Regions from separate parts of the Arthrobacter sp. 147(2020) genome, predicted to be linked through region 1. Evidence: predicted binding sites of a transcription regulator. Region 1 holds the regulator's gene; the other holds the start of a gene.
What was found. The regulator HrcA, encoded in region 1, represses chaperone genes, less so after heat shock. The targets are predictions, from matches to a motif close to TTNGCACTCGNNNNNNNCGAGTGCNAA.
Positions count from the first base shown of each region.

Region 2: groES (co-chaperone GroES) is a predicted target of HrcA. The motif match lies at 3,423-3,449, and genes of this name have one in related genera.

Region 1 is NZ_JABFOM010000010.1:77,695-82,689, forward strand. It holds gene HMI58_RS09245 (DUF4870 domain-containing protein) at 1-323, opposite strand, end outside; gene HMI58_RS09250 (DUF3097 family protein) at 434-1,279, opposite strand; gene hrcA (heat-inducible transcriptional repressor HrcA) at 1,429-2,442, shown strand; gene dnaJ (molecular chaperone DnaJ) at 2,548-3,675, shown strand; gene HMI58_RS09265 (16S rRNA (uracil(1498)-N(3))-methyltransferase) at 3,678-4,433, shown strand; gene HMI58_RS09270 (GerMN domain-containing protein) at 4,444-4,995, opposite strand, start outside.
Region 2 is NZ_JABFOM010000003.1:98,626-103,620, reverse strand. It holds gene HMI58_RS03945 (hypothetical protein) at 1-64, opposite strand, end outside; gene HMI58_RS03940 (methyltransferase domain-containing protein) at 266-1,519, opposite strand; gene HMI58_RS03935 (peptide chain release factor 3) at 1,521-3,146, opposite strand; gene HMI58_RS14800 (hypothetical protein) at 3,236-3,364, opposite strand; gene groES (co-chaperone GroES) at 3,591-3,887, shown strand; gene groL (chaperonin GroEL) at 4,023-4,995, shown strand, end outside.

The DNA of each region.
Region 1 (4,995 bases):
ACGACGGCGAACAGACCGCCAACCGTGGGCAGCAGGGACAGCAGCCAGGCCGCAAACGCGAGCAGCGTTGGCGGGAAGGTGAAGTTGAATGCCTCCCGCGCCTCCTGGGCGGTGAACGGGCCGCGGTCCTTGAAGATGAGCAGGATCAGCAGTGAAGGAATGAACCCCAGGATTCCGCCGAAGTGTGCCAAGGTTGCCCACTGCCGGTCTTCGGACGCGGTCAGGGGCAGCGCATTCGCCGGGACGCCCTCAAATGCGGACGAGGGCTGGCCGTGGCCCTCCGCGGATCCGTGCTGCTTGGGCTGGTCGGCGGGGTTAGACAACTGGACATCCTTCATTGCTTTCGGGGCCGCCGGGGCAGGGGCCTTCCTCACTAGAGTACGTCGTTGCCCAGCAATCGTGCACTGCGGATCAGTCGCCCCGACCGGAAATCCTAAGGATCGGTCAGGAAGTCAATCACTTCCTCCACCCGCCCCAGCAGTGACGGTTCCAGGTCGGCATAGCTGGTGACGCAGCCGAGCAGGCGCTTCCAGCCGTGCGCGATGGCTGCCTTGTCGGAGTTGGGCCACCCGAGCCCCGCCAGGATGCCGGTCTTCCAGTCCTGGCCCCGCGGCACCACCGGCCAGGCGGTCAATCCGACGGCTGCGGGCTTGATGGCCTGCCACACGTCTACATAGGGGTGTCCGACGATGAGAACGTTGGCGGCGGCCCCCGGGACCTTCATCGCCTCTTGTGCGATGCGCTGCTCCTTGGATCCGGTGACCAGGTGGTCGACGAGGATGCCAAGCCGTCGATGGGGTCCGGGGGCGAAGGCCCGGATCATCCCGGCGAGGTCCTCGACTCCGTGAAGCGGCTCAACGACGATACCCTCGAGGCGCAGGTCATCACCCCACACCTTCTCGATGAGTTCGGCATCATGCTGGCCTTCGACCCAGATCCGGCTGGCGCGGGCTGTGCGCGCCCGGGCACCGTCCACCTTCACGGATCCCGACGCCGTCACCCGGCGCGCGGGAGCGGCCGGCGCCACCGCTGGGGCGACGATCTCCACGGGCGAACCATCCACATGGAAACCGAACCCGAGGCGGAAGGTCTTGAGCCTGCCGCGGCGGTCCTCCAACACCATGACGTGCATGCCACCGGATTTCTCCACCCGGACCACCGCGCCGACGTAGCCGCTCTGGACGTCTTCCAGGACCAGCCCAGCGCTGACCGGAATCTTGGGCAGGGGGCCACTGCGGGGAGCCGAAATGTCCTGTGCTCCCCATTCGTAACTGGACATCGTCATACTCGCTTCCCGGCTCACCGCTGGACAGTCCGGCCAGGGATTTCAATGCTAACAATTCATCGGAAAGTACTAGACTTGGCACTTGGGCGTGTCGAGTGCCAGATCCGTTGGAAGAGTCAAGGAACCATGTTCGGAGGTGAAAAGTGAGCGAACCACGCCGACTGGAAGTACTGCGTGCCATCGTCGAGGACTATGTGCATTCCCGGGAGCCTGTTGGATCGAAGGCCCTGGTGGAGCGGCATCAACTGGGTGTCTCATCGGCCACCATCCGCAACGATATGGCGGTGCTGGAGGAAGAGGGGCTGATCACGGCGCCCCACACCAGTTCCGGCCGGATCCCCACCGACAAGGGCTATCGCCTCTTTGTCGACCAGATTTCCGAGGTCAAGCCGTTGTCCGCGCCAGAGAAACGCGCCATCCAGACGCTGCTGGAGGGAGCTGAGGATCTCGATGACGTGATGGACCGCACCGTCCGGTTGCTGTCCCATCTCACCAACCAGGTGGCAGTGGTGCAGTACCCCCATCTGGGGAGCGCCGCCGTCCGGCACCTCGAGTTCGTCCTGCTGGCGCCAAACCAGGTGCTGGTGGTCCTGATCGCCACGAACGGCACCGTACAGCAGCGTGTGGTGCCCCTGCCCGAGCCCGTCCCCGAGAACAGCCTCGCCGAACTCCGGCAGCATTTCCTCGGCTCGGTGGCCGGGACGAAGCTGACGTTCCTCCCGCAGGAACTGGCGCTGGCTGTGGCAGCGCTGCCGTTTCAGCAGCGCAGGGCCGGCACTGTCCTGGCGCGGACCCTCGAGCAGCTCGCCGGGATCAACCGCGAAGACCGGATTGTGATGGCAGGTACAGCCAACCTTGCCCGATCCACCGTAGACTTTCCCTTGAGCATCGGCCCCGTGCTGGAAGCACTTGAGGAACAGGTGGTCATGCTCCGCCTCCTCTCCGAAATGAAACACGATGCATTTGGCGTGTCGGTGCGGATCGGGCGGGAAAACCCCCACGGAGGCCTCGCCGAAGCATCGGTGATTGCCACCGGGTACGGCCCCGACTCGTTGGCGAAAGTGGGAGTCCTCGGACCTACCCGGATGGACTATCCCACGTCGATGTCGGCGGTACGCGCGGTGGCCCGCTATCTGTCCCGGATCCTGACGGACTAGCCGGGCACCCGACACGCAGGAACTTTGAAGGCAAGAACCGAACCTTTCGAAGGTGGGGCGCTTTTGCCCCACCTCGACCAGTGACACAGGAAGTGAAGTGCAGGAGTGAGTAATCACTATGAAGTCCTCGGTGTGAACCGCGATGCGAGCGGCGAGGAGATCAAGAAGGCCTATCGCAAGCTGGCGCGGAAACTTCACCCGGACGTCAATACGGGGCCGGACGCGTCGGAGGAGTTCAAGCTGGTCACCCGCGCCTACGAGGTGCTGTCCGACCCACAGAAGCGCCGGGTGTATGACACCACGGGCAACGAGAACGGGACCGATAACGGTTTCGGTGGCGGACACGCCGGCCCGGGCTTTGCGTTCCAGGACATCTTCGAGACCTTCTTCGGCGGCGGCGGACCCAGCGGACCGCCGTCGCGCACCCGCCGGGGTCAGGACGCGCTCATTGCGGTCCGGATCGACCTGGTCGACGCCGTGTTCGGGATCAACAAGAAGATCGACGTCGACACCGCAGCGGTCTGCCCCACCTGTGACGGTTCCTGCTGCCAGCCCGGCACCTCGCCGCGGACCTGCGACATCTGTGGTGGATCAGGCCAGGTACAGCGGGCCGTCCGGTCCATTCTGGGCCAGGTCATGACCAGCGCCACCTGTGGCACCTGCCAGGGCTTCGGCACAGTAATCCCCAACCCTTGCCACGAATGCAACGGCGACGGCCGGGTCCGCAGCCGCCGCAGCCTCACCATCAAGGTGCCGGCGGGTGTCTCCACCGGGACCCGTATCCAGCTCGGCGGCCAAGGCGAAGCCGGCATGGCCGGCGGGCCGCAGGGTGACCTGTATGTGGAAATCCGGGTCAACCCGGACCCCACGTTCCTCCGCGAGGGAGACGACCTGCACGTCACCCTCAGCGTCCCCATGACCGCTGCCGCCCTCGGTACCACCCTGAACTTCGCCTCGTTCGACGGTGACCAGGAGCTGGGTATCAAGGCGGGGACCCAGTCGGGTGAGATCGTGACTCTACGCGGGCTGGGAGTGACCCACCTGCGCGGTTACGGGCGCGGCGACCTCAAGGTGCACCTGAACGTCGAAACCCCCCGCAACGTCGACCAGGCGCAGGAGGAACTGCTGCGCAAGCTTGCCGAACTACGCGGCGAAGAGTTCGTTGAGGGACAGCTGGCCAGCAACGGCTCAGGGGTCTTCGCGAAGCTGCGAGAGCGGCTGGGTAACCTCTAGGCGTGAGCAACGCACTGTACTTCGGCGACCCCAACGCCGTCTCCGCCGCCGCTCCCGGGTCCCGCTTCGTCCTGACCGGTCCGGAGGCGCGCCACGCCGCGACGGTGAAACGGGTCACCGTGGGCGAGGCCATCGATGTCGCCGATGGGCGCGGACGCAGGCTCACGGGGACCGTCGCCGAGAGCAGCGGCCAGAGTGTCACCCTTGAAGTCAGCACTGTCGAGGACGAGCCGGCCCCCGCCACGACGCTGGTCCTCGTCCAGGCACTGGCCAAGGGGGACCGCGACCTGCAGGCGGTTGAGGCCGCCACCGAGCTGGGCGTGGATGCCGTGCTGCCCTGGCAGGCAGACCGCAGCATTGTCCGCTGGCGTGCCGAGAAGGCCGTCAAGGGGCAGCAGAAATGGGAGTCCACCGTCTGGGGTGCTGGTAAGCAGTCGCGTCGGGCGCGGCTCCCCGAGGTGCACAGCCTGCATGACAGCAGGTCCCTCGCCGGCTGGTTGGCGGGCGTGGACCTGGCGCTGATTCTGCACGAGGAAGCCGTGGACGGGCTGGGAACGTTCCTCAGGCCAGCTGACGGTGCGGTGCCCGGCACTGTCGCGATCGTCGTGGGGCCGGAAGGCGGAATCAGCGCCGCCGAACTGGAGTTGTTCACCTCGAACGGGGCCCATGCGGTGCGAATGGGAGACCATGTGTTGCGTTCCTCCACCGCCGGTCCAGCCGCGCTGGCGGTGCTGAACCAGCTGCTCGGCCGCTGGTAGCGGCGCCCCTCTAGTCCAGGTCGAAGCGCTTGGTGTCAGCGTTGAGTTCCTTATTGTCCTGATCCGGGTTGTCCTGGTCAGCCGCGGGGCGGTCAAAGACGGTTACCTCGTATTCACCCGGCTCCAGGGCGACGGTGAATTCGAAGAGGCCGGGGGAGCCCGGGCCCTCATCCAGCCCCACGGTCCCGCTTCGGTGCGGCTTGAGGTCGGCGCCGACCACCTCATCGATCCGCCAGTACAGCACGGCGTCGTCGGAGACACCGCTGCCGGATACGGTGATTTCTGGCTGGTCGCGAACCTCGCCATGCTGCGGCTCGATCACCCAGATTGGGGCCATCAGCGCCGTGTCACGCTGCATTTGGCCGCCCAATTCGATGTGACCAAAGGCGTTGAACCCGGTCTCCCCGTCGACCAGGATCACCACGCTGCTGGGATCGCCGCCGGACACGAGCCCCGAGCTGGCGGCCGCCGCGGTGGCTGTGTAGACGAGCTGCTGCACCGCACGGTACGCGGAGCCCTCATCGATCCGCGTGCCGAACGCATCACGGGACATGTCGACGGT
Region 2 (4,995 bases), on a different contig from region 1:
CAGCACCGACATCCTGAAGGAAGGATCGCAGAATGACATCAATATGAGGAATGTCCGTTTCCATGCCCAACTGTCCCATCCGGTACCGACAGTTAAAGGCCACAACGATGGGCGGACTGCAGGTGTCCGGTTTGCGATCCTGCCGACTCGGTGAGCAAGCTGGACAAGAAGGGTCAACATGGGCATTGGTGAGGAAGATGTTGGACACGGATGTCCAGGTTGCCCACCAATATGACGAAGGCGGCGGCGCAGGGCTTCTGGTGGCCTACCCGGCGACGGGTTCGACCACGATGGCCACCCTGTCCTCGCCGATCCGGGTCAGCACCAGGGTGGCCTTCTTCTTGCCACCAGCTCTTGCTGACTTGCCGGATCCTGCCAGGAGCTGCTTGCGCAACTCCTCAGGGGTCACCGAGGTTCCACGTTTCTTGATGTCGAGAATACTGATGCCCTGCTCCCGCACCCAGGTCTTGAGGGCGCGGACGTTGTACGGCATCACGTCGATCACCCTGTAGGCACGGGCGAACGGCGTGTCTTGCAGGGTCGGGGCGCAGATGTAGGCGATCCGTTGATCCAACAGGTGGCCGCCTAGCTGCCTGGCGACGTCGGCCACCAGGCCCGCGCGGATCACGGCGCCGTCCGGTTCGTAGAGGTAGCCCTCGGGAGCGCCGAGGGGTGGCCGGCCGTCGTCGTCGAAATCGGAGCCGCTGGTGAGCTCGGCGGCTCCATGCGCGCTGATCACGAGCGCCGACCGGCGGACGTCCGGCCGCTTCAGGGAGTTGAACCAGAGCGCCACCTCGGTGACGTCCCCGTCCACCGACACCCACTGCGCCTCACAGCCCGCAGGCACCGCGGTGTGCGGGATGCCCGGGCCCAGCTTGACCCCAACGGCGGTGCCGCTGTCGGCCAGCCGTTCCACGAACGAGAGGGGAGGGGAGAAAGCCTCCGGGTCGAACAATCGTTTGGTGCCCGAGGTACTGGTGGTCCGGCGGGCAGGGTCCAGCCACACGCCGTCGTACCCGGAGAGGTCGAACGACTCGGCGTCGCCGCCCACCACCGTGGCATTCGGCCAGGGCATCAGGTTCATGGTGGCAGCGGCGGCGGTGGTCTCATCGATCTCGACTGCTGTCACCTGCCGGTCCAGGCTGGCGAGGGCCATCGCGTCGGCGCCGATCCCGCACCCCAGATCGGCCACGCGTTCCAGTCCGGCAGTGACGTAGCGTTCGGCGTGACGGGCGGCCACCCCGAGGCGGGTTGCCTGCTCCAGTCCCGCAGCGGTGAAGAGCATGCGGGCAGCAAAAGGACCGAATTTCGCCTCCCCCTTGGCACGGAGCCTCGACTGGGTGAGGGCGGCCGAGATGACCTCCGGATCGTGCCCGTCCCGGCGCAGGGAGGTGCTGAGGCGCAGGGTGTCGGCGTCATCGTAGGGGGCCAGTGAGTTCAGCAACTCCCACCCCTCAGGGGTCAGGAGCGGCGCGATTGGATCCGGGGAAGCGGCCGCGGCGACGGCGTCAGCGGCCATCTCAGTAGCCCCGGGCGTCCCCGGCGTCAGTGCCGATCACTGACAGGGAAATCTCCGGCGAGTTCTTCTCCACCCGGCGGAGTGCCCAGACGTCGTTGAAGAGGGCCAGATATTCGCCGTCGGACCGGATCAGCACTTCGGTGCCGCGGATGGCGCTGAGCGCGGCCTGGGCGTCGTGGGTGGTGAGCCTGGCCAGCGAATACTGCAGCGGTTCCATCCGCATGGGCGCGCTGAAGTCGTGTTCCATCCGGTCCGCGACCACTTCGAACTGCATCGGTCCGACCGCTGCCAGCACTGGCGCCTGGTCTCCCCGGAGATCAGAGCGGAGTACCTGGATGATTCCCTCGTGGCCGAGCTGTTCGATCCCGCGCCGGAACTGTTTGAAACGGCTGGGGTCCTTGGACCGGGCCACCCGGAAGTGCTCAGGGCTGAACAGGGGGATCGGTGGGTACTCGACCGGCTCCTCGACGTAGAGGCTATCGCCCATCCGCAGGGCGGAGGCGTTGACCAGCCCGACGACGTCGCCCGGCCAGGCTTCGTCGATCACCTCGCGTTCGCGGCCGAACAGCTGCTGCGCGTACTTGGTGGCGAAGGTTTTCCCCGAGTTGGCGTGGGTGACCACCATGCCGCGTTCGAAGACGCCGGAGCAGACCCTGATGAAGGCCACATGATCGCGGTGGGCGCGGTTCATGCCTGCCTGCACCTTGAAGACGAAGCCCGAGAAGGGTGCATCCACAGGGCGGGGATTGCCGTCAATGTCCTTGCGGGGTGAGGCGGCGGGCGCCAGGTCAACCAGGGTGTCGAGGATGTGCTGGACGCCGAAGTTCAGGACCGCTGACGAGAACAGCACCGGCGTCCCGGTTCCGGCGTGGAAGCTCTCCTTATCGAAGGGCTGATTCGACTCGATCACCAGCGACGCCTCGTCGAGGGCGTCGGTCCAGGCGTCGCCCTCCTGGGCAAGCGCCTCGTCAGGGGTGAGGTGCTCCTCCGTGGCGAGGGAGGCGCCAGCGTTTTTCCTGGTGAAGCGGACGAACTCGTCGCGTTTCAGGTCCCAGACACCGCGGAAGTCGCCGGCAATGCCGACGGCCCAGGTGAGGGGCATGGGGATCAAACCGGTGCGCTCGGTGATCTCGTCCATCAGGGCCAGGGTGTCGAGCCCGGGCCGGTCCCACTTGTTGATCACGGTGATGATGGGGATGTTCCGTTGACGACAGACTTCGAACAGCTTCATGGTCTGGGTTTCGAGGCCCTTGGCGGCGTCGATCAGCATGACCGCGCAGTCCACTGCCGCGAGCACCCGGTAGGTGTCCTCGGAGAAGTCGGAGTGGCCGGGGGTGTCCAGCAGGTTGATGACGGTGTCCCGGTAGGAGAACTGCAGGGCAGTGGAGCTGATCGAGATGCCGCGGTCCTTTTCCATCTGCATCCAGTCGGAGACGGTCTCCCGACGGTTCTCCTTGCCATTGGTGGCACCGGCCGTCCCGATCACCCGGGCATGCAGCGCCAGGGCCTCGGTCAGGGTCGACTTGCCGGCGTCGGGGTGCGAGATTACCGCGAAGGTCCGACGGCGGGAAGCCTCCTGGACAATGCCGCTGTTGCTCCGGGCGGTGGCCTGTACCTGCTGGGTCACGAAACTGCTTTCGAAAGAGAGTGGGATGGCCAGTAAAGGGCCAGTTGCCCAGTCTACTGGGCGGAGTCTAACGGCGTCGAAGGCAGACGTTAGGCTCCAGCCGTGGAGGACCGCGAGACGCACCAGCGCCGATCCTGCCGGAGGTCGAGGCGGTGTTTCCCCGCGATCCTCGCCGCCGTCGTCGGGATCTCCGCGGGAGTGGGCAGGGCATCGATCATCAGCAATGTGAATCCGTGAACCATCCGGACCGGAATGGGGCTGCGCTCGCAGCGCAATCTGGCACTCGCCTTGACCGAGTGCTAACCAATGCATAAAGTCAGACTTGGCACTCTCACCATGAGGGTGCTAACTCCTTCAGGGAAGCGTGAGCCGGCACCGCGACGACGGTCAGCGCCATCCGAAGGCCTTAATTCCATTTGTCACCCAAGCGAAGGAGAGGTCCGCGTGCCGGTCTCTATTAAGCCTCTTGAGGATCGTATTGTTGTCCGCCCACTGGAAGCCGAGCAGACCACTGCCTCGGGTCTGGTCATCCCGGATACTGCCAAGGAAAAGCCCCAGGAGGGCGAAGTTGTTGCAGTAGGCCCAGGTCGCGTTGACGATAACGGAAACCGCGTCCCCGTCGATGTAGCCGAAGGCGACATTGTCATCTACTCCAAGTACGGCGGAACCGAAGTCAAGCACGCCGGCGCAGAGTACCTCGTACTCTCGGCTCGCGACGTTCTGGCGATCGTCGTTAAGTAGTTTTCCCTCGAGTGGACCCCGGCCGTAAAGGCCGGGGTTCTCTCGTCAGTGCGTCATGACGCACACAGCAGCACCAGGATTTGCACACGCACAATCTGCCCACGCAGATGTGCACAATGGAAGAGGAAACACATCATGGCAAAGCAGTTGCTGTTTGACGACGCTGCACGCCGCGCGCTGGAAGCGGGAGTCAACAAGTTGGCTGACACCGTCAAGGTGACGCTCGGCCCCCGCGGCCGCAACGTCGTACTGGACAAGAAGTGGGGAGCCCCCACCATCACCAACGACGGCGTGACCATTGCCCGCGAAATCGAACTGGACGACCCGTTCGAGAACCTTGGCGCTCAGTTCGCCAAGGAAGTGGCCACCAAGACCAACGACATTGCCGGTGACGGCACCACTACTGCGACAGTTCTGGCGCAGGCACTGGTCAGCGAAGGCCTGCGCAACGTTGCAGCCGGCGCGGCCCCCTCGCAGCTCAAGCGTGGCATCGAGGTCTCCATCGAGGCCGTCGCAGCCCGCCTGCTCGAGAACGCCCGCGAAGTAGTCGGTCAGCAGACCGCCAGCGTTGCCTCCATCTCTGCCCAGTCCACCGAGGTCGGCGAGCTCATCGCTGAGGCCTTCGAGAAGGTCGGCAAGGATGGCGTCATCACCATCGAGGAATCCTCAAGCACCCAGACCGAGCTGGTCCTCACCGAGGGCATGCAGTTCGACAAGGGTTTCCTTAGCCCGTACTTCATCACCGACGCAGAGCGTCAGGAAGCAGTGCTCGAAGATGCACTCATCCTGATCAACTCCGGCAAGATCTCCTCGCTGCAGGAATTCCTGCCGCTGCTGGAGAAGGCGCTGCAGGCCGGTAAGCCCCTGTTCATCATCGCCGAGGACATTGACGGCGAAGCGCTGTCCACCCTCGTGGTGAACAAGATCCGCGGCACCCTGAATGTTGTCGCCGTCAAGGCGCCAGGCTTCGGCGACCGCCGCAAGGCCATGCTGCAGGACATCGCCACGCTGACCGGTGCGCAGGTCGTTTCGCCTGACCTCGGCCTCAAGCTGGATCAGGTGGGCCTCGAGGTGCTGGGTTCGGCTCGCCGGATCACCGTCACCAAGG